Regions from separate parts of the Catonella sp. genome, predicted to be linked through region 4. Evidence: predicted binding sites of a transcription regulator. Region 4 holds the regulator's gene; each other region holds the start of a gene.
The links. The regulator Rex, encoded in region 4, represses fermentation and respiration genes when NADH is low (regulators of the CRP and FNR family bind a similar motif). The targets are predictions, from matches to a motif close to ATTGTTAANTANTTAACAAT.

Region 1: serC (3-phosphoserine/phosphohydroxythreonine transaminase) is a predicted target of Rex. The motif match lies at 1,729-1,748, and genes of this name have one in related genera.
Region 2: adhE (bifunctional acetaldehyde-CoA/alcohol dehydrogenase) is a predicted target of Rex. The motif match lies at 2,018-2,037, and genes of this name have one in related genera.
Region 3: ACO6HM_RS01845 (NAD(P)-binding protein) is a predicted target of Rex. The motif match lies at 2,736-2,755, and genes of this name have one in related genera.

What each region holds. Positions count from the first base shown of each region.
Region 1 is NZ_DBHIEC010000009.1:87,765-93,371, forward strand. It holds gene ACO6HM_RS06415 (phosphoglycerate dehydrogenase) at 1-490, opposite strand, end outside; gene serC (3-phosphoserine/phosphohydroxythreonine transaminase) at 631-1,713, opposite strand; gene ilvB (biosynthetic-type acetolactate synthase large subunit) at 1,821-3,527, opposite strand; gene ilvD (dihydroxy-acid dehydratase) at 3,562-5,235, opposite strand; gene leuB (3-isopropylmalate dehydrogenase) at 5,391-5,607, opposite strand, start outside.
Region 2 is NZ_DBHIEC010000006.1:128,041-133,647, reverse strand. It holds gene rny (ribonuclease Y) at 1-1,069, shown strand, start outside; gene ACO6HM_RS04880 (exodeoxyribonuclease III) at 1,173-1,925, shown strand; gene adhE (bifunctional acetaldehyde-CoA/alcohol dehydrogenase) at 2,116-4,737, shown strand; gene ACO6HM_RS04870 (phosphotransferase family protein) at 4,760-5,509, shown strand.
Region 3 is NZ_DBHIEC010000002.1:160,416-166,022, forward strand. It holds gene ACO6HM_RS01835 (leucine-rich repeat domain-containing protein) at 1-1,484, shown strand, start outside; gene ACO6HM_RS01840 (hypothetical protein) at 1,632-2,537, opposite strand; gene ACO6HM_RS01845 (NAD(P)-binding protein) at 2,917-4,746, shown strand; gene ACO6HM_RS01850 ([FeFe] hydrogenase, group A) at 4,740-5,607, shown strand, end outside.
Region 4 is NZ_DBHIEC010000008.1:39,208-44,814, forward strand. It holds gene mscL (large conductance mechanosensitive channel protein MscL) at 1-376, opposite strand, end outside; gene rlmH (23S rRNA (pseudouridine(1915)-N(3))-methyltransferase RlmH) at 471-962, opposite strand; gene ACO6HM_RS05715 (NAD(P)H-hydrate dehydratase) at 959-2,530, opposite strand; gene acpS (holo-ACP synthase) at 2,533-2,892, opposite strand; gene ACO6HM_RS05725 (redox-sensing transcriptional repressor Rex) at 2,905-3,540, opposite strand; gene ACO6HM_RS05730 (polyribonucleotide nucleotidyltransferase) at 3,574-5,607, opposite strand, start outside.

The sequences.
Region 1 (5,607 bases), on a different contig from region 4:
AGCCGTAAACCTCCATTCCAAGTCTCTTTGATGCATTGGCAACAAGCACACCTATGGCTCCAAGGCCTATTACACCAAGTTTCTTCCCCTCTATCTCATTGCCTGCAAAGTTTCCTTTTTCCTTTTCTACAAGCTTAGAAAGCCCCTCTGCATCCTTGTTATCCTGCACCCAGTTGATTCCACCTACCACATCCCTTGCAGCAAGGAAGAGTCCTGCTATAACAAGCTCCTTAACCGCATTAGCATTGGCTCCCGGAGTATTGAATACAACTATTCCCTGCTCAGCACATTTATCCAGAGGGATATTGTTAACTCCGACACCTGCTCTGGCTATGGCAAGAAGATTGTCACCAAGTTCAAGAGACTTCATATCTGCACTTCTTACAAGAACAGCATCTGCCTCACTCAACTCTTCTACAAAGCTATAATTTTCATCAAGCTCTTTAAGTCCTATGTCTGATATATTATTTAATGTTTTTATTCTATACATAGTATCCCCCCCTAACAAGCTCCCAGATGCTCATATTTTGTCCTGTAATTTTAATATTTCCACAGATATATTTCAGTTGTACCTGTTTAATATTTTTTAAGTCCTAAATATTACAAATGTTTCAGCCGTTATCATTTAGACTATAGGTTTTCAGCCTCAAATTTCTTCATAAATTCAACAAGTTTCTCTACTCCCTCTATCGGCATGGCATTGTAGATACTTGCTCTCATTCCACCAACACTTCTATGTCCTTTAAGGTTTACAAAGCCTGCTGCCTGTGCCGCTTTTATAAATTTTGCATCCAACTCTTCATTCCCTGTTACAAAAGGTACATTCATTAAAGAACGGTCTTCTTTTCTGACTGTGCCCTTAAAAAATTTGCTATTATCAAGAAAATCGTAAAGAATACCAGCTTTTTTCTCATTTTTCTCCTTCATCACGCCAAGCCCGCCCTGCGCCTTAAGCCATTTAAATACCTTGCCGCATACATAGATACCGTAGGCAGGTGGGGTATTGTAAAGTGACTTATTATCTGCATGTATCTTGTACTTCATCATTGTAGGTGTACCGGGAAGTACATCTTCCGTAATCAAATCTTCTCTTATAATCACAATTACAGTTCCTGCAGGTCCAATGTTCTTCTGGACTCCTCCGTAAATGATACCGTATTTGCTTACATCCACAGGCTCGCTTAAAAAGCAGGAGGATACATCAGCTACAAGAGTCTTGCCCTTTGTATTAGGCAGAGTCTTAAACTTGGTTCCGTATATTGTATTATTTTCGCATATGTATACATAGTCTGCATTGTCCCTTATAGGCAGGTCGCTACAGTCAGGAATATATGAAAAGGTTTCATCGGCAGAGGATGCCACTGCTACAGCATCACCGTATATCTTTGCTTCTTCAAAGGCCTTCTTTGCCCACTGACCTGTGATAATGTAGTCAGCCACCTTATTTTTCATAAGGTTCATAGGAATCATGGCAAACTGAAGTGAGGCTCCGCCCTGTAAGAAAAGCACCTTATAATTATCAGGAATGTTCATAAGCTCTCTAAGGTCAGCTTCTGCAGTATTTATAATGCTTTCAAAGGCTTTGGAGCGGTGGCTCATCTCCATAACTGACATACCTTTGCCCCCATAATTCATCATTTCTTCCTGGCACTCTTTAAGTACTTCCTCGGGAAGCACTGCAGGTCCTGCTGAAAAATTATAAACTCTTTCCATATGTTCCCTCCTCTGTTCGTTAAAGTATTCACAATTCTTATTGCTATACTTTATAGTAAAAGAAACAGCCCTTACTTTATGCAAGTCTGTTTCTTTAATTTCTATCTTTACTTCTTAGCCTTAGCCTCTTTTTCCTTTACATCCTCCTCAGAGAAAGTCTCCTCTAGAGTTGCGCCGGCTGGCACCATAGGCCATACGCTTTCATTCTTATCGATTACAACTTCTATGAATACCGGACCTTTAGCCTTAAGAGCCTTCTTAATAACCTCGTCAACTTCATCTTTCTTAGTTACCCTAAAAGCCTTTATATTCATTGACTCAGCAAGCTTTACATAGTCAATATCCTGAGAAAGCAGAGTCTGAGAGTATCTCTTGCCGTAGAAGAGAGTCTGCCACTGTCTTACCATACCGAGTACATTGTTGTTAAATACTACTTCGATAATAGGCACATTGTAATGTGCGGCAGTTGCAAGCTCATTCATATTCATACGGAAGCATCCATCTCCCGCAAGGTTGATAACCTGCTTGTTTGGGAGGCCTATCTGCGCTCCGATGGACGCTCCAAGCCCGTAGCCCATAGTTCCAAGACCACCTGATGTGAGCAGGGTTCTAGGCTTACTATACTTGTAGAACTGTGCAGCCCACATCTGATGCTGTCCTACTTCTGTAGAAATGATGGCGTCACCCTTTGTAAGTCTGTAAAGCTCCTCTATAAAATATGGGCCTGTAAGTTCATTTTCGTGATATCTGAGTGGATACTTTGCCTGCATCTCTGCAATATGCTCCATCCATTCATCATGGGACTGCTTAGTAAGCTTCTTGTTAAGCTCCTTAAGTACATCCTTTACATCTCCCTCGATGCTAAGGTCAACCTTAATGTTCTTATTTATTTCAGCAGGATCGATGTCTATATGAAGTATCTTGGCTCTCTTTGCAAAGCTCTTGGTATTGCCTGTAACTCGGTCTGAGAATCTTGCACCAAGCACCACAAGGAGGTCACATTCAGTAACTGAGAAGTTGGCAGTCTTAGTGCCGTGCATACCAATCATTCCCATATAGCGCTTGTCAGTGCCGTCAAATGCTCCCTTTCCCATAAGAGAATCACAAACAGGGGCATCCATAAGGTCAACTAAGGCTTTTATTTCTTTGTGTGCTTCTGAGATGATGGCACCGCCACCAAGGAAAATGACAGGGCGTTTTGCCTTAGCTATCATTTCTGCTGCCTTATCAAGCTCTTTTTCAGTAAAGCTTTTTTCTTTCTTGGCCTTATCCGCCTTCTTAACATCCTCTTTTTTGTATTCGCATTTATTGGCTGTTACATCCTTGGTTATATCCACAAGCACAGGGCCGGGTCTTCCGCTTGCAGCTATCTTAAATGCTCTTCTTATAGTCTTTACAAGCTTCTTTACATCCTTTACAATGAAGTTATGCTTTGTAATAGGCATGGTCACGCCTGCTATGTCTACCTCCTGAAAAGAATCCTTTCCAAGAAGATTGGTGCCTACATTTCCTGTAATTGCTACCATAGGAACAGAATCCATATATGCATTGGCAATACCGGTTACAAGATTGGTTGCACCCGGACCGCTTGTCGCAAGGCAGACTCCGACCTTACCTGTTGCCCTTGCATATCCGTCAGCTGCATGTGCAGCTCCCTGCTCGTGAGAAGTAAGGATATGCTTTATTTCATCCTGATGGCGGTAAAGCTCATCATAGAGATTTAATACTGCTCCGCCAGGATATCCAAAAATAGTATCTACTCCCTGCTCCTTCAAACATTCAACAAGTATCTGCGATCCATTAAGTTCTGCCATAAATTCTCCTTTTCCTTTCAATCAAATAAATATATTACTGCATCTTAGGCACTTCAAGTATGGCTCCTCTGTTGCCTGATGTAACCATAGCCTGATATCTCTTTAGATAGCCTGTAACCTCAGCCATTTCCTTTGGTTTCCAGTTCTTTCTTCTATTTTCAAGCTCTTCATCTGAAAGCTTTACATTAAGTGTCATTTCAGGGATGTTAATTGAAATAATATCTCCCTCTTCAATGAGTGCAATAGGTCCTCCTACTGCTGCCTCAGGAGAAACATGACCTATGGATGCTCCTCTTGATGCACCTGAGAATCTTCCATCAGTTATAAGGGCTACAGATGAGCCAAGTCCCATACCTGCTATTGCAGAGGTAGGGTTTAGCATCTCCCTCATACCAGGGCCTCCCTTTGGCCCTTCATACCTGATAACCACTACATCTCCAGGCACTATCTTGCCACCCTTGATTGCAGCTACGGCATCTTCCTCTGACTCAAATACCCTTGCAGGGCCTTCGTGTACCATCATTTCTTCTACAACCGCTGAGCGCTTTACAACGCTTCCGTCAGGTGCGATATTGCCTTTAAGTACGGCAAGGCCTCCTGTCTTGCTAAATGGATTGCTCACAGGCCTGATAACCTCTTCATCCCTATTGTAAGCATTTTTAATATTCTCGCCTATGGTCTTGCCTGTAACTGTCATACATTCGGTATTGATGAGGCCAATGTCTGCAAGCTCCTTCATTACCGCATATACGCCTCCTGCCTCATTTAGGTCTTCCATATAGGTGTTGCCGGCAGGTGCAAGGTGGCAGAGGTTAGGAGTTTTCTCACTAATTGGGTTTGCAAATGCTATGTCAAAGTCAAATCCTATCTCGTGCGCAATAGCAGGGAGATGGAGCATGGAATTGGTAGAACAGCCAAGTGCCATATCCACTGTAAGTGCATTGATTATAGCTTCACGAGTCATGATGTCACGAGGTTTTATGTCTCTTCTAAACATTTCCATGACTGCCATTCCTGCGTGTTTTGCAAGCTTAATTCTCTCTGAATATACAGCAGGGATGGTGCCGTTGCCACGAAGTCCCATTCCAAGTGCCTCTGTAAGGCAGTTCATTGAATTTGCTGTATACATACCTGAGCAGGAGCCACAGGTTGGACAGGCTTTATTTTCATATTCCAGTACATCTTCTTCGCTTAAGTTCCCCGCTGCATAGGCTCCTACTGCCTCAAACATAGAGGAAAGGCTTGTCTTACAGCCCTTTACCTTGCCTGCAAGCATAGGGCCGCCTGATACAAAGACTGTAGGTACATTCACCCTTGCAGCCGCCATAAGGAGGCCGGGTACATTTTTATCACAGTTAGGTATCATAACCAATGCATCAAACTGGTGTGCAAGTGCCATACATTCTGTAGAATCAGCTATCAAATCCCTTGTAACGAGGGAATATCTCATTCCCACGTGTCCCATGGCTATACCATCACAGACTGCAATAGCAGGGAAGACCACAGGCATACCGCCTGCTTCTGCTACTCCAAGCCTTACTGCGTCCACTATTTTATCAATATTCATATGCCCCGGTACTATCTCATTGTATGAGCTTACTATACCTACCATTGGCTTTTTCATTTCCTCAGCAGTAAAGCCGAGTGCATTAAACAAACTTCTTGCCGGTGCCTGCTTCATACCGGCTCTAGCGTTATCACTTTTCATTATATCTTCCTTTCATCTAACTATTCTATGTATCTAATCAATGTTATAATAACTTTTTCAAAAACAGTCGTAATTCTCGCCTTATGGCTCATATTCATTAAGTCTTAATTTTCGTCGTATAGTCTAAATCTTCAATATATATATAAAGTAGCGCCTTACTTTGATATCTCTTGTGCTATCCTGTCTCCCATTTCCTTACAACCGATTAAGGTATTACCCTCACTGAAAATGTCTCCTGTCCTATAACCCTCTTTAAGCACTGATTTCACAGCCTCTTCTATGCTTTCTGCCTCTTTACTTAGTCCAAATGAGTATCTAAGGAGCATGGCTGATGACATTATGGTTGCGATAGGGTTTGCCTTGTCTTTACCT
Region 2 (5,607 bases), on a different contig from region 4:
TGATGTTAAGCACGAAATGGCGGTTATGGTCAAAGAACTCGAAAACAGAGCAAAAGAAGACGCGGATAAAAAGGCGAAGGAGATTGTTGTTTCTGCTATCCAGCGCTGTGCTGCTGACCATATTGCTGAGGCTACTATATCTGTGGTACAGCTTCCTAATGATGAGATGAAAGGTAGGATTATAGGTAGAGAGGGTCGTAACATCAGAACTCTTGAAACTCTTACCGGAGTTGACCTTATAATCGATGATACTCCAGAGGCGGTTGTTCTCTCAGGGTTTGATCCGGTTAGGAGAGAGGTTGCAAGGATTGCGCTTGAAAAGCTCATCGTAGACGGAAGAATTCATCCTGCAAGAATTGAGGAAATGGTCGAAAAGGCACAAAAAGAGGTTGAGGTACAGATAAGAGAAGAAGGTGAAGCTGCTGCTCTTGAGTGTGGCATTCATGGAATTCACCCAGAGCTTATTAAACTTCTTGGTAGAATGAAGTTTAGAACCAGTTATGGTCAGAATGTACTTAGACACTCAGTTGAAGTTGCTCAGCTGTCTGGCATCCTAGCTGCAGAGTGTGGTTGTGATGTTAAACTTGCTAAGAGAGCCGGACTTTTGCATGATATTGGTAAGTCTGTAGATAGAGAGCAGGAAGGTTCACACGTACAGATTGGTGTTGAGCTTTGCAAAAAGTATAAGGAATCACCTACTGTCATCAATGCAGTTGAGTCTCATCATGGAGATGTAGAGCCTTCTACACTTATCTCTTGTCTTGTTCAGGCTGCAGATGCTATCTCTGCCGCAAGACCTGGTGCAAGAAGAGAAACCTTAGAGACCTATACTAACAGACTCAAGGAGCTAGAAGACATAGCTAATGAGTTTGAAGGTGTTGACAAATCTTTTGCTATTCAGGCCGGCAGGGAAGTCAGAGTCGTTGTTTTTCCTGATCAGGTTGCTGATTCTGAGATGGTGCTTTTGGCACGTAATTTATCTAAGAAGATAGAAGCTTCTCTAGAGTATCCGGGCCAGATAAAAGTGAGCATTATTCGTGAGTCCAGAGCTGTTGATTATGCAAAATAAAATTTAGTCCCTGTTTTTTCAGGGACTTTTTTTGTTGATTGAAGTATCAAATACTTTTGACATCCACATCATATTATTAAAACAGTATAAGAAGGGAAATAAAATGAAGTATATATCTTGGAATGTTAATGGGCTAAGAGCCTGCCTTACAAAGGGTTTCATGGATTTTTTTAATGAAATAGATGCAGACGCCTTCGGACTTCAGGAGATTAAGCTTTCAGAAGGTCAGCTAGAGCTTGATTTGCCTGGTTACTATCAGTACTGGAACTATGCTGAGAAAAAGGGTTACTCAGGCACTGCGTTGTTTACTAAGGTGAAACCAATAAATGTAACATACGATATGGGAATAGACGAACACGACCACGAGGGAAGGGTAATTACAGCAGAATATGAAGACCATTTTTTTGTTGTATGTTACACACCTAATGCAAAACAGGAGCTTGAAAGACTTGACTACAGAATGGTATGGGAGGATGACTTTAGAGCTTACCTTAACGGACTAAAGAAAACTAAACCTGTTATACTTTGCGGAGACTTGAATGTAGCACATAAGGAGATAGACCTTAAGAATCCAAAAACAAATCGTAGAAATGCAGGTTTTACAGATGAAGAAAGAGGAAAGATGTCGGAGCTATTAGATGCCGGTTACATCGATACCTTCAGATATTTTTATCCTGAACTTGAAAATGTATATTCCTGGTGGTCCTACAGATTTAAGGCAAGAGAAAAGAATACAGGCTGGCGCATTGACTACTTTATCACCTCTGATGATTTTAAAGACAGACTTAGAGATGCCAAGATTCACTCTGAGGTATTGGGAAGTGACCACTGCCCTGTAGAGCTGGACTTTGAGTAATGTATTCAATATACAAATTATTGTTTTAATGCTGGAAAGTGTAAGAGTTTCGTGGTATATTAAAAAAAAAGAGATTGACAGAACAAAGAAAGAATGATAAAATTTTAACAAGCTAGTTAAAAAAATAACAAGGCTGTTTTATCCTAAAAAATACACACCGGTAAACCGGCAGATTGAAGGGAGAATTACGATGGAAAAAAAGACTCGTGACATCATTGACAGTGTTGAATCGCTTGAGAAGGCTCTTAAGAAGCTTCGTGCAGCACAAGAAGAGTTTTCTACCTATTCACAGGAGCAGGTAGATAAGATTTTCTTTGCAGCCGCAACTGCTGCCAATCAGCAGAGACTTCCTCTTGCTAAAATGGCGGTCGAAGAGACAGGCATGGGTATCGTGGAAGACAAGGTTATCAAGAATAACTATGCCGCAGAGTATATTTATAACAAATATAAGAACTCTAAGACCTGTGGTGTTATTGATGAAGATAAAGAGTTTGGATTTGCAAGAGTTGCAGAGCCTCTTGGTATACTTGCTGCAGTTATTCCTACCACTAATCCTACTTCAACTGCTATATTTAAGACACTTATAGCGCTTAAGACCAGAAATGGTATTATCATAAGCCCACATCCACGAGCTAAGAAATGTACTGCAGAAGCGGCAAGAGTTGTGCTTGAGGCTGCTGTAAAAGCTGGTGCGCCTGAAGGAATCATTGACTGGATAGATGTTCCTAGTCTTGAGATGACCAATCTGGTTATGAAAGAATGTGACTGTATCCTTGCTACAGGTGGTCCTGCAATGGTTAAGAGTGCTTATTCATCAGGAAAGCCTGCGCTCGGTGTTGGTGCCGGTAATACCCCTGCTATCATTGATGAGTCAGCCGATATCCTTATGGCAGTCAACTCAATCATCCATTCGAAGACCTTTGATAATGGTATGATTTGTGCTTCTGAGCAGTCAGTGATTGTAGATGCAAAGATATATGATGCAGTTAAGGCTGAATTTAAGAGAAGAGGCTGCTACTTCCTTAAGAAGGATGAGATTGAAAAAGTTCGTAAGACGATAATTATAAATGGCGCTCTGAATGCTAAGATAGTTGGTCAGAAAGCTGCTACAATAGCTGAACTTGCAGGAGTTAAGGTAGACCCTGCAACCAAGATTCTTATAGGAGAGGTTACAAGTGTTGAACTTAGCGAAGAGTTTGCACATGAGAAGCTTTCACCGGTACTTGCTATGTATAAGTCAAAAGATTTTGCAGATGCTCTAAGCAAAGCAGAAAGATTGATTGCAGATGGTGGTTACGGACATACTTCTTCTCTCTATGTTAACTCAGTTATCGAAAGAGAAAAGATAGCAGAGTTTGGTGAGCGCATGAAGACCTGCCGTATCTTAGTCAATACACCTGCTTCACAGGGAGGTATCGGAGATATATATAACTTCATGCTCACTCCATCTCTTACTCTTGGATGTGGTTCTTGGGGAGGCAACTCAGTTTCTGAAAATGTAGGAATCAAGCAGTTGTTAAATATCAAGAATGTAGCCGAGAGGAGAGAAAATATGCTTTGGTTTAGAGCACCTGAAAAGGTTTACTTCAAGAAGGGATGTCTCCCTGTAGCACTTGAAGAATTAAGGGATGTAATGAATAAAAAGAAGGTATTTATAGTAACAGATACTTTCCTTTTCCAGAATGGCTATACCAAGTCTGTTTCAGATAAGTTAGACCAGTTAGGCATAGTACATCAGACTTTCTCAGACGTAGCTCCTGATCCTACACTGAATTCAGCTAAAAAAGGTGCAGAACTTATGAGAAGCTTTGAGCCTGATTGTATCATTGCAATTGGTGGTGGTTCTGCTATGGATGCTGCTAAGATTATGTGGGTTCTATATGAACATCCTGAAGTAGACTTCTATGATATGGCTATGCGTTTTATGGATATTAGAAAGAGGGTATATACCTTCCCTAAGATGGGTGAAAAGGCTTACTTTATAGCTGTTCCTACTTCAGCAGGTACTGGCTCAGAGGTTACACCTTTTGCAGTTATTACTGATGAAGTTACCGGCAACAAGTATCCTCTTGCGGACTATGCACTACTTCCAAACATGGCTATAATAGATGCAGATATGATGATGAATGCTCCTAAGGGACTTACTTCATCTTCTGGTATAGATGCTGTTTCACATAACCTTGAGGCACTTGTTTCGGTTATGGCTACAGATTTTACAGACGGTATAGCAAAACAGTCATTACAGATGATTTTTGAATATCTTCCAAGGGCTTATGATAACGGACCAAATGATCCTGAGGCAAGAGAGAAGATGGGACATGCTGCTTGTATGGCAGGTATGGCTTTTGCAAATGCATTCCTTGGCATAATGCACTCAATGGCGCACAAGCTTGGTGCCTTCCACCATATACCACATGGTATTGCAAATGCACTTATGATGGAGCAGGTTATCCGCTTCAATGCATCTGAAGTACCTACCAAGATGGGAACCTTCCCACAGTATCAATACCCTAAGACACAGAGAAAGTATGCAGAGGTTGCAGAGGCTCTGGGATTTAAGGGTAAAAACGACGCTGACAGTGTAGAAAAGCTTATTGCGGGAATCAGAGAACTTCAGGACAAAATCGGCATTAAGAGAAGTATCAAGGATTATGGTATCAAAGAAGAAGATTTCCTTGCTACTCTTGATGATATGACAGAGAAAGCATTTGACGATCAGTGTACAGGCTGCAACCCAAGATATCCGCTTATTAGTGAAATGAGGCAGATGTATCTCAATGCTTACTATGGCAACAATAACGAAGCAGTTTAATGTAAATGGGGAGGTTTATATTATGAAACTTGAGAATGTTCTTGTGAAGCGTCCGGGAAAAACAGTTTACAGAGATGGTAATAAGGTAATTAAGTTGTTTGATGCTCAGTACTCTATGGCTGATATCCTCAATGAGGCACTCAATCAGGCAAGGGTTATGGAGACAGGATTAAATATACCTAAATTACATGGCGTGACTGAGATTGATGGAAAGACAGCTATTGTGCTTGATTATATCGAGGGCAAGACCTTCGAGCAGCTTATGAATGAGCACCCTGAGAAGCAGGATGAATTTCTTGAAAGATTTATTGCTATTCAGGCGGATGTTCACTCAAGAAAGGCTCCAATGCTTAACAGGCAGTATGATAAGTTTTATAAGAAAATATCCGATTCAAGCTTTGACGCTACAACAAGGTATGATTTACATTCAAGGCTTGATGCAATGAAGCGTCATGACAAGCTATGCCACGGAGATTTTAACCCAAGCAATATCATTGTTACCGCAAATGATGATGTTTATATCATTGACTGGGCACATGCTACACAGGGTAATGCTTCTGCCGATGTAGCAAGAACATACTTGCTGTTCTATCTTAACGGAAAAGAGGAATTTGCTGACAAGTACCTGAATCTCTTCTGCGAAAGAACAGACACCGCTAAGCAGTATGTACAGAAGTGGCTCCCTATCGTTGCTGCATCACAGTCAGTAAAGGGAAATAAGGAGGAAGTAGGACTCCTTAGCCGTTGGGTAAATGTAGTTGACTATATGTAAATAAAATTGTATTTCAGGCAGTACCTTTTGGTACTGCCTCTTTTCTGTTTAAAGAAAAAATGTTATAATATAGAGATGTATTGATTAAACTTAAGGAG
Region 3 (5,607 bases), on a different contig from region 4:
GTGCGTATTCCTTTGGATACAATAAGATAACAGAGCTTTCACTTAATGGACTTAGTGCTCATATCCGCACCCGTGCCTTTGGTAATACAACCTTAAAATCCGTAGAAGGATTAGACTTTAAGCCAAGCGACGATATGAAGGTTTTGTCAAAGGAGATGTTTGCTGAGATTGGACCTGATTATGGCTCATTGCATTCGCTTAAAAACGTAAGCTTTGACTATGCTAATCTAGACCCTGGCTTTACAGGTTTGGGGCATGATGCTTTTTATGACCAGCCTATTAAAAGCATGAAAATTCCTGCTCAGATTGTTACCTTTGGCAACAGTGTATTTGGCTCCTTAAATGCTTACCTTGAAAACGGCTGGTACCAGTCTACCGAAGGCACTCACGCACGTGATTTTAGGGTTGCCTTATACAGGGTAGATAAAAGCCTCAACTATGTGACTACTAACAATGTACCTGATGGAAAAACCTATGTCTTTAACCCTGTGCTTTTTGAGCTTAAGCTTAAAGATAATTCAGGGAAGAATTACGCTGATTATGTAACCAATATTCAGATTGAGGGTACTAACAGGAAATCCACAATTGCAAAAATCGACATGGAAGATGCCCACAACTATGTTGATTACAAGAATTTCAAGTTAGGTGACAAAGTTACCTTTAGCCTTAAGCAGAGTCTTCCTGCTGGCTACAGGCTTGAAAGTCCTGGGCTAAAGTCACTTGGAAATAACAGATATGAGATTGCGCTTGACCTACGTAGTGGAGCTGTAAAGGAAGCTAGATATAATGATTCTGAATACATTGTTGGATATATGAAGACAACCATAAGCTTGGTTGATCCTACTAAGCCTGTGCAGCCTACTCCGCAACCTACACCACAACCAACACCTCAGCCGACTCCACAACCTACACCTCAGCCGGCACCACAGCCAGCTCCACAACCTACACCACAGCCTGCTCCACAACCTACTCCACAGCCTAGTAATCCGGTTCCGCCTTCACAGCCGGTTACTCCTAGTCAGCCAAGTACTGGCGGTGGCGGACAGATTATCTATCCGGTAGTTCCATCCATCAACGATAACGGTTCATCAAACACAACTGTTAGTGATGACACTACCCCTCTTAGTCCTGTGAAGCTATCAGCTTTTGACAAGCTTATAGCAAAGCTTAAGAAGACTGCTGATAAGAACAAACTGAAGGCTATCCGTAAGAAGATAAATGCCAAGAAAGGCCTTACTCTTGAACAGTTTGCAAAAGAGCTTGTGAAAAAGAAGATAATCAAAAAGGCCAACAAGAAGGATACAAAGAAGTATCTAAAGGGAGTTAAGACTTCAAAGTGGGCAAGAGCCTATGTAGCCGGCCTTATAAAGACAGGTGCTCTTACCAAAAAGGATATTAAGAATGTAAAGAAGAAGGTTACTGAGAATAATGCAGCTAAAATACTTACAAAGATTTTTATCAAAAGTAAGAAGATAAAGAAGTAATCTAAATTTGCAAAGAAAATTATCATAAGAATAGGGTGTCAGACATTTTGACATCCTATTTTTTATTGTTGTTTAGCATAATAACGAAGAAATTTCATTAACAACAAAGTCCTACAGGTTTAAATTTCCTGTAGGACTTTTTATGTTTTATTCAGCATCCCTTATATAGTAAAAGTTATCCTCCGGCAGTTCACCTATAGCCTTTTTGTCCACCTTTTTAAGTGAACCAAGATAGGTCTTAGCTGCCTTTTTCATAGTTTCTCCTCTAAGGCAGGCTACCTTCCCTGAAGCAATTATCTTAGCCGCCTTATCAGTATCAGCAGCATCATATTCTTTGATTAACTTCCCAGACTCTTCCTCATTCTCCTTCTCAGTCATCCACATTGCAGAATAACTATAGTCTCCTAATAGAGCGTCTACAGCATGCTTATTTTCCCTAACAAACTTAGCAGTTGTAAAGATACCTGACATAGAATGTTTTTTCCTGTTAGACTTATCCCACTTTTTAGTAACATCAATCACAGTAGTTGCAACCATCCTGATATTACCGCCTGTTTTATCATAAAGCTTTACAGCAGCTTCAATAGGAAGTACTGCCATGTCAAGCTCACCTTTTACAAGCTTATCGCCAAGTTCCTCAGATGAAGATGACTGACTAAAATCATAGCCATTTACTGTCTTATCCTGCTTTGCGTTATCAATAAGCTTAGCCAGGCCTACTATATCGTTTCCTTTAATTCCTGCAATCTTTACCGTAACGCCGCTGTCCTCTATGAAGCCACAGCAGTTATATACTTCCTTTGATGACTTGTCTGACACATCAGCCTTCGTGGCACTGCTTGTAGCCACTTTGTCACTTTCTTCAGTCTTATTCACATTAACAGCAGATACTGCTGCCTCTGAAGCATTTGCTTCCACTACAATATTTTTACTTGAGGTAGGCTTATTCTCAGGCTCAACATTAATATTTTTTGTCGCTGTAGCAGTTCCACAGGCAGTAAGTGATAAACCTAACACAAATGTCAATACAGTATTAATTATTTTCTTTCTCATAAATCTCCTTAATCAATATTTTTGTAATAAATGACAAATTCCTCATCAAACAAGCAAACAATGAATTTACGTGCTTCTGGCACTTATCAAAATATATCACACAAACTTAGGTTACACATAGGCTTTCATTATAACGGAAGGCTAAATATATAACAACTGATAATTATTATCAATAATTTCTATAAATCTTCCAGTTTATTTGTTTATTTTTTAACTATCCTTGATTTTCCTTTAGCTATTTTGTACAATTAAATTATCGATATTAAAACTATATTTGTGGGATATTTTTGAGAATTAATCCATGGTTTTTTGCATATTTTTACAAATGAGTAGTTATCGGTTCAAAAATTATGATGGTAAATCAAAGGAGGTAGTTAAAATGAGCCGTTTGGAAATTTTTACGCCGGACAGAGCCACTCTTGTAATTGAAGACTTGTACAGAACTCTGGACAAAAGAATAGAGGCAAGCCCTCCCGGACTCTGTCCTGTAGACATCACAAGAGCATTTATTGAAATGTGCCATGCACAGACCTGTGGAAAATGTGTTCCCTGTCGTGTAGGACTGCTCCATCTAAAGCACATGATGACAACTGTTCTTAATGGTACAGCCACTATGGACATCATCGACCTTATAGAGGAGACTGCCAAATCAATTTCAGAAACTGCAGACTGCGCTATTGGTTACGAAGCTGCACATATGGTGTATAAGACAGTTACCGCTTGTCGTGATGACTTTGAAGAGCATATCAGAAATGGCCGCTGTAACTGTATGACAAAGCAGCCTGTTCCTTGTGTTGCTCTCTGCCCTGCACATGTGGATGTTCCGGGATATCTCGCCCTTGTTAGGGAAGAGCGCTATGCTGATGCAATCAGGCTCATAAGAAAGGATAATCCATTCCCAACTACCTGTGGATTTATCTGTGAGCATCCTTGCGAAGAAAAATGCAGAAGAAATATGGTAGATGATGCTGTAAATATCAGAGGAATCAAGCGTGTTGCAGCTGATATGGCAGGAAAGGTTCCACCTCCTCCATGTGCACCTTCTACAGGCAAGAAGATTGCCATTATCGGCGGAGGTCCTTCAGGGCTTTCAGCAGCTTACTATTTACAGCTTATGGGGCATCAGACAACTGTATATGAAATGTTGCCTAAGCTTGGTGGTATGCTTAGATACGGCATTCCTAACTATCGTCTGCCAAAAGACAGACTTGAGGAGGATACAGACGCTATCCTTGCTACAGGTGTAGAAGTAAAATACGGTCTTAAACTTGGTGTTGACCTCCTCTTACCTGACTTAAAGAAAGAATACGATGCAGTTCTTATAACTATAGGCGCGTCTACCGATAAAAAGCTTGGGCTTGAAGGCGAAGATGCTGAAGGAGTTATGTCTGCAGTTAAGTTCCTTAGAAATGTAGGTGTTGAGCAGTATGACGACCTTACAGGACAGAATGTAGCCATCATCGGTGGTGGTAACGTGGCTATGGATGCAGTAAGAACAGCAGTCAGACTTGGCGCGAAGAAGGTTAGCTGCGTCTACAGACGTAGAATAGCAGATATGACTGCCCTTCCTGCTGAAATCGAAGGTGCTCTTGCTGAAGGTGTTGAGATGGTTGCACTTAAGGCTCCTTCAAGACTTGAAATAGAAAATGGACATATAAAGGGTATCTGGGTAACACCTCAGATGATATCTAAAATAAGTGACGGAAGAGCCTCTGTAATACCTACAGGCGAGCCAGATGAGTTCATTCCTTGCGAGACTCTCATAGTAGCAATCGGTCAGAATATAGAGACCAAATACTATGAAGATGAAGGAATACCTGTACAAAAGGGTAAGATGTTTACCATGCCTAACGGTGGATTTACAGGACTTCCGGGAATATTTGCAGGTGGAGACTGTGCTTCAGGCCCTGCTACCGTAATCAAGGCTATTGCCGCTGCAAAGGTTATGGCTGCAAATATTGACGAATTCTTAGGCTATAAGCACGATATTACCTGCGATGTCGATATCCCTCTTCCAAGCAAGGTAGAGCACTCAGCCTGTGGCAGAGTTGAACTTACGGAGCGTGAAGCTTCTGACAGGGTACATGACTTTGATGGTGTAGAGAATTGCATGAACAAAAAGGAAGCCTGCCAGGAATCAGGTCGCTGTCTCAGATGTGACCACTTTGGCTTTGGAATATTCAAAGGAGGTCGTGAGAATATATGGTAAATTTAACAATAGATGGAAGAAGCGTAAATGTGCCTGAGGGAACTTCCATAATGGATGCGGCTTATAGTGCCGGAGTTCCTGTTCCTCACCTTTGTTTCTTAAAGGAAATCAATGAAATAGCTGCCTGTCGTGTTTGTATAGTTGAAATAGAGGGCAAGGATAAGTTTGTAACAGCCTGCAACAACAAGGTTGAAGAAGGGATGGTAGTATATACCAACAGCCCTAAGGTAAGACTTGCAAGACGCAGAACAGTACAGATGATACTTTCACAGCACGACTGCAAATGTGCAACCTGCGTAAGAAGCCGTAACTGCTCGCTTCAGACTCTTGCAAATGACCTAAACATCACAGACACTCTTTATGAGGAGCGTCTTGAGGTTCAGGAATGGGATAAGACATTCCCACTTATAAGGGATTCTAAAAAATGTATCAAATGTATGCGCTGCGTGCAGGTCTGTGATAAGGTTGCAGGGCTTGGTATCTGGACTCTTGAGGGCACAGGTGCAAGATCAACGATAAATGTATCAGGTTCAAGAACAATAGCAGAAGCAGACTGTTCTCTTTGCGGTCAGTGTATAACCCACTGTCCTGTAGGTGCTCTTAAAGAAAGAGATGATACCGAGGAATTCTTAAGAGCTATTGCTGATCCAAAGAAGGTGGTTGTAGTTCAAGTAGCTCCTGCTGTAAGAGCTGCATGGGGTGAAAGTCTTGGACTTGACCTTAGCGAAGCCACTGTTGGAAAGATATTTGATTCTCTTAGAAGAATCGGTGTCGACTATGTATTTGATACAGCCTTCTCTGCTGACCTTACCATAATGGAGGAAGCAAGCGAGTTCATAGCCAGATTCTCAAATGGAGAGC
Region 4 (5,607 bases):
AGCGTGTAGCCTTGATGCTGATAGTACTCTGGCAGAATGGACAGGTCTTTTCTGTAGGCTCATTTGCCTCTTCCTTCTTTTTACGCTCAGCAAGCTTATTAAGCCCCTTAACGATACAGAAGATGATAAATGCCATTATAATAAAGTTGATTATAGCTGTAATAAATGCTCCGTACTTTACTTCAGAACCATTTATGGTAGCTATAAGATTAGAAAAATCAGTACTTGCAAATATACCGATAATTGGTGTAATAATATCACCAACCAAAGAGGTAACTATAGCCTGAAAAGCTCCACCTATAATTACACCTACTGCAAGGTCCATCACATTGCCTTTAAGCGCAAATGCCTTAAATTCTTCAAGAAATTTCTTCATTTGGAATTTCTCCTCCTTAAAATGTTTTATTTAAAACCATTATGATGTCGGTCTTAATATAACATATAAGTAATGATTTAACAACATTAATTTCTCATTTATGATAAGGTTCACCCATTTTTATCCTAAATGCCCTATATATCTGTTCGAGGAGAATCAGCCTCATAAGCTGGTGTGGAAAGGTAAGCTTTGAAAAGCTAAGCTTATAATCGGATTCCGCAATCACTTCATCTGAAAGCCCTAAAGACCCACCTATGATAAATACAAGATGGCTCTTTCCCGTTACGGTAAGCTCCGATATCTTCTCTGAGAGTTCTACAGAGTCTATCTCCTTCCCTTTAATCACAAGAGCAAACACATAGCAGTCACTTCCCTTTGCCTTCTTAAGAAAGTCAAGCATTCTCGCCCCTTCAGCCTGTTTTATCTTCTCTTCTTCAGCCTCTGATGCGTTGTCAGGAGTTTTTTCATCCTGCACCTGTTTTATTTCAATAACTGTATATCTTGACAACCTCTTGGTATACTCTGCAATGCCCGCTTCAAAGTACTTTTCTTTTATCTTACCTGCACAAAGTATAGTTATTTTCAATCCGAATACCTCTTCATCACTTCAGCTACCTCGTCAGCCAGTTCTCTGGCGATAATTCCGTATTTCCCTTTTTTCTCCTTCAGCATATCTCCTGCCAGTCCGTGAATGTAAACTCCAAGAGGAGTTACCATAAAAGGTCTTTGTTTTTCAGTGGCGATTAAAGCTGCAAGTATTCCTGTAAGCACATCACCCGAGCCGGCCTTTGCCAAGCCAGAGTTGCCGCTGTTATTTATATAGCACTTGCCACTGCCTGTAACCAGTGTTCTTGCCTCTTTTATAACTATTTCTCCGTTACAGTATTTTAGCTCTTTTGCAATCTGAACTATATTCTCTTTCACTTCTTCTTTAGGCAAATATAATAAGTCAGCCAATTCTTTGATATGAGGAGTAAGGATATAGTTCTTTTTCATATCTTTAACAGGATTAAAATTCCTTTTCTCCCTTTCTTCGACTATCTCTCTAAAGAGTGTGAGCCCATCTGCATCTATAACAGTCCTCACTTCTGATATCTCTAAGGTTTTATCAACCAGAGACTTGCTCCTTTTGGTTAAGCCAAGACCCGGACCTATTACTATCGCGGCTGCCCATTCCTTCACAGCCTTCTCCAATTTATCTGCAGTTACCTTACTTATCGCCTTGTCAGCACTATCTTCATATGTAGTAAGTATAGCTTCCGGAAGCAGGTTTTGCAGAGACTGTCTGTTTGCTTCAGGCACAAAGAGTCTAATAAGTCCTCCACCTGTTCTGTATGCCGCAAGAGCTGAAAGGAAAGATGCTCCGCACATTTCCTCTGAACCCGCTATTATCAGTATCTTACCAAAGTCCCCCTTATTGCTGTACTCTCTTCTTTCAGGCATATAGTAGCTTATTTGAGACTCATCAAAGGTAAATGTATCTGGAGAAACCATCTCCAGGGCTTTTTTAGGAAAACCTATGTCAGCCACAACAATCTCACCTGCATAATCTTTACCCGGATATACGGCTATCCCCAGCTTATTTACGCCAAAAGTAATTGTGTAATCACATTTAACAGCTACCCCTTCAACCTTTCCATTGCTGCCATTCACTCCCGAAGGGATGTCCACCGCTACCTTCACTGAATCAAACATATTGATATACTCGGTAAACTTAGCCAAGTCTCCTTCAAGCTTACCCTTAAATCCCACTCCAAATACCGCATCTATGACTATAGCCTGGTTAAATTCACTTTTTTCAGTAATTAGCTTGGCTGGATTGGCTATTTTAACTGCTACTCCGCTATTTTTAGCAAGCCTTATCTGCAGCTTTGTCTGATTGGTAAACTTTTCTTTTTTCCCAACCATTATTACCTCTGAATTATACCCCCATTCATGGAGTATTCTTGCACAGGCAATGCCATCTCCGCCATTGTTGCCGGAGCCGCAAACTGCTATAATCTTTTTATCCTCGTCATCTCTTAGAAGCTTATCCCTTATAAACTCCGCCACAGACAGAGCCGCTCTTTCCATAAGCACCATCCCGGGCATGCCAAGTTTTCTTGCATCTTCATCTAGTTTTTTTGCTCCTTCGCTGTCTACAAGTCTTATCATAATCAGCCCTCCGCCACTGCTACAGCACTCACATATTCTTTGGTATCCGAGATTGAAACAAAGAATGCTTTAATACCAAGTTCCTCTTGTTTTAATTTTGCACTACCATATAAGTTCACATAGGGTTTCCCAAGCTCATCCCTTAGGACTTCTATCTCTCTTATCTTAAATCCCAGAAAGCCTGTTCCCATCGCCTTTGCCACTGCTTCTTTCACAGCCCAGTTTCCTGCTGCCCTATCAGGTTTTTTTTGAATCAGCTCTCTTTCATGCTCAGTAAAAACATACGACAAAAAAGCATCCTTTTCGCATGCTTTTTTGACTCTTGATTTTTCAATTAAATCATTACCAATCCCTATAATCAAGCTAATATTCCTTTACTTAGACCCCTTATTTTTAAGTGAATAAGAGAGTCTCATCAAAGTGTCCGAAAGGTGAATTGTTTCAACTATAACATCCTTTGGTAATCTAAGATCTACAGGTGCAAAGTTCCATATCGCCTTGATACCGCACTTTACGAGTTTTGCTGCAGTTTCAGTTGCCATTTCCTTCGGAACTGTAATGGCAGCTATGTCTACCTGATTATTTTTGATATAATCAGGCAGGCTGTCCATTCCAAGTATTTCTATAGTTCCGATTTTCTTACCAATTAATTCAGGCTTAATATCAAAGACCTGCTTTACATAAAATCCTCTTTTTGCAAAATCAGTATAATTCGTGATTGCAGTTCCTAGATTACCTGCTCCTACTATAATAAGGCTGTAGTCTTTATCAAGCCCCAAAATTTTGGCAATCTCATTGTATAGATACTCTACATTGTAACCATAACCCTGCTGACCGAAGCCCCCAAAATTATTTAAGTCTTGTCTAATCTGAGATGCCGTAACCTGCATTCTCTCGCTTAACTCTTTAGAAGAAATCCTGTCTATCCCCGATTTCAGTAAATCCCCCAGATATCTGTAATATCTAGGCAGTCTCTTTATGACCGCAGGAGATATATTCTTTGACTCCATATTTTTTCCTCCAACCCCATTCAGTGTTATGATTTACACTCCTGCAGGTACATCCTTAATACTAAATGATATTCTTCCCATCTTATCTTTTCCAAGGCAGATAGTCTTTACTATATCTCCAAGCGTAAGCACATCTTCAACATTGTTTATTCTCTCTTTTGAAACCTTAGAAATATGCACCATTCCTTCTTTACCAGGAGCAAATTCAACAAAGGCACCGAATTCTTTTATTGATACAACCTTACCGGTATAAACCTTACCTTCTTCAAACTCAGTCACTATCATTCTTATTATTTCTTTAGCTTCATTTATCTTATCAATGTCCGTACCACAAATACTTACATTTCCTTCATCGGTAATGTCTATCTTAACTCCTGTCTTGTCTATGATGGCATTGATGGTCTTACCCTTCTGTCCAACAACCTCACCAATTTTTTCAGGATCAATCTTAATCTGCTCAATCTTAGGTGCATATTCATTCACACTTGGTCTAGGCTCTGCTATTGCAGGTCTCATACAGGTGTCCATGATGAACATTCTGGCTTCCCTTGTTCTTGCGATCGCACCTTCTACTATCTCCCTTGTAAGGCCGTGAATCTTGATATCCATCTGAATAGCCGTGATTCCCTCTGTTGTACCTGTTACCTTAAAGTCCATGTCTCCAAAGAAGTCTTCAAGTCCCTGAATATCTGTAAGGAGTACATAGTCCTCATCTGTCTCACCTGTAACCAAGCCACAGGAAATGCCTGCTACCATCCTCTTAATAGGCACACCCGCAGCCATAAGCGACATACAGGATGCGCAGGTGGAAGCCATGGAAGTTGATCCGTTTGACTCGAAAGTCTCTGATACTGTACGGATAGCGTATGGGAATTCCTCTTCGCTAGGAAGTACCGGTATAAGAGCTCTTTCAGCCAAAGCACCATGTCCTATCTCTCTTCTTCCCGGTCCTCTTGATGGCTTTGTCTCTCCTACTGAATATGAAGGAAAGTTATAGTGATGAATATATCTCTTGTAGGTCTCTTCTGCATTAAGTCCGTCCACCTTCTGAACCTCTGAAAGAGGTGCAAGAGTGGTAATATTACAAATCTGAGTCTGGCCTCTTGTGAACATAGCTGAGCCATGAACACGAGGTATGAGATCAACTTCAGCTGCAAGCTTTCTTATCTGAGACATCTCACGGCCGTCCGGACGCTTATGGTCTTTTAATATCATCTTTCTGACAGTCTTCTTCTGATACTGATATACGGCGTCAGAAAGGAAAGGAAGCCATTCTTCATTTTCAGCAAAATGCTCGCTAAGCTTATCCATGATAGCAGAAATGTTCTCTTCCCTTACCTGCTTTTCATCAGTAAATACAGCCTTTTCCATCTCCTCCGGTGTAACAACTTCCTTGATTGCAGCAAAGAACTCCTCCGGTACTGCATATCTCTCATACTCTGACTTAGGCTTGCCACACTCTGCTGTTATCTTCTCGATAAATGCGATGATCTCCTGGTTGATTTCATGAGCCTTATATATAGCCTCAATCATCTTTGCCTCAGGCAGCTCATCAGCACCTGCCTCTATCATAATAACCTTCTCTTTTGTAGAAGCAACTGTGAGCTTAAGGGCTGAGCAAGCCATCTGGGCATTACTTGGATTGATTACAAATTCTCCGTCAATAAGACCTACCTGCGTAGTTGCACAAGGTCCGTCAAAAGGCACATCAGATATAGCTGTTGCTATAGCTGAACCAAGCATGGCAGTAAGTTCAGGAGAGCAGGTCGGATCTACGCTAAGAACAAGGTTGTTCAGTGTAACATCATTTCTGTAATCCTTTGGGAAAAGAGGACGCATAGGACGGTCAATTACCCTTGAAGTAAGTACCGCATTCTCAGAAGCCTTACCCTCTCTCTTGTTAAAGCCTCCCGGAATCTTACCTACAGCATACTGCTTCTCCTCATATTCCACTGAAAGTGGGAAGAAATCAATACCTTCTCTTGGCTTCTCTGATGCTGTACAGGTAGAAAGAACAACTGTATCGCCATAGTGCATAAGCGCTGCACCATTAGCCTGCTTGGCAAC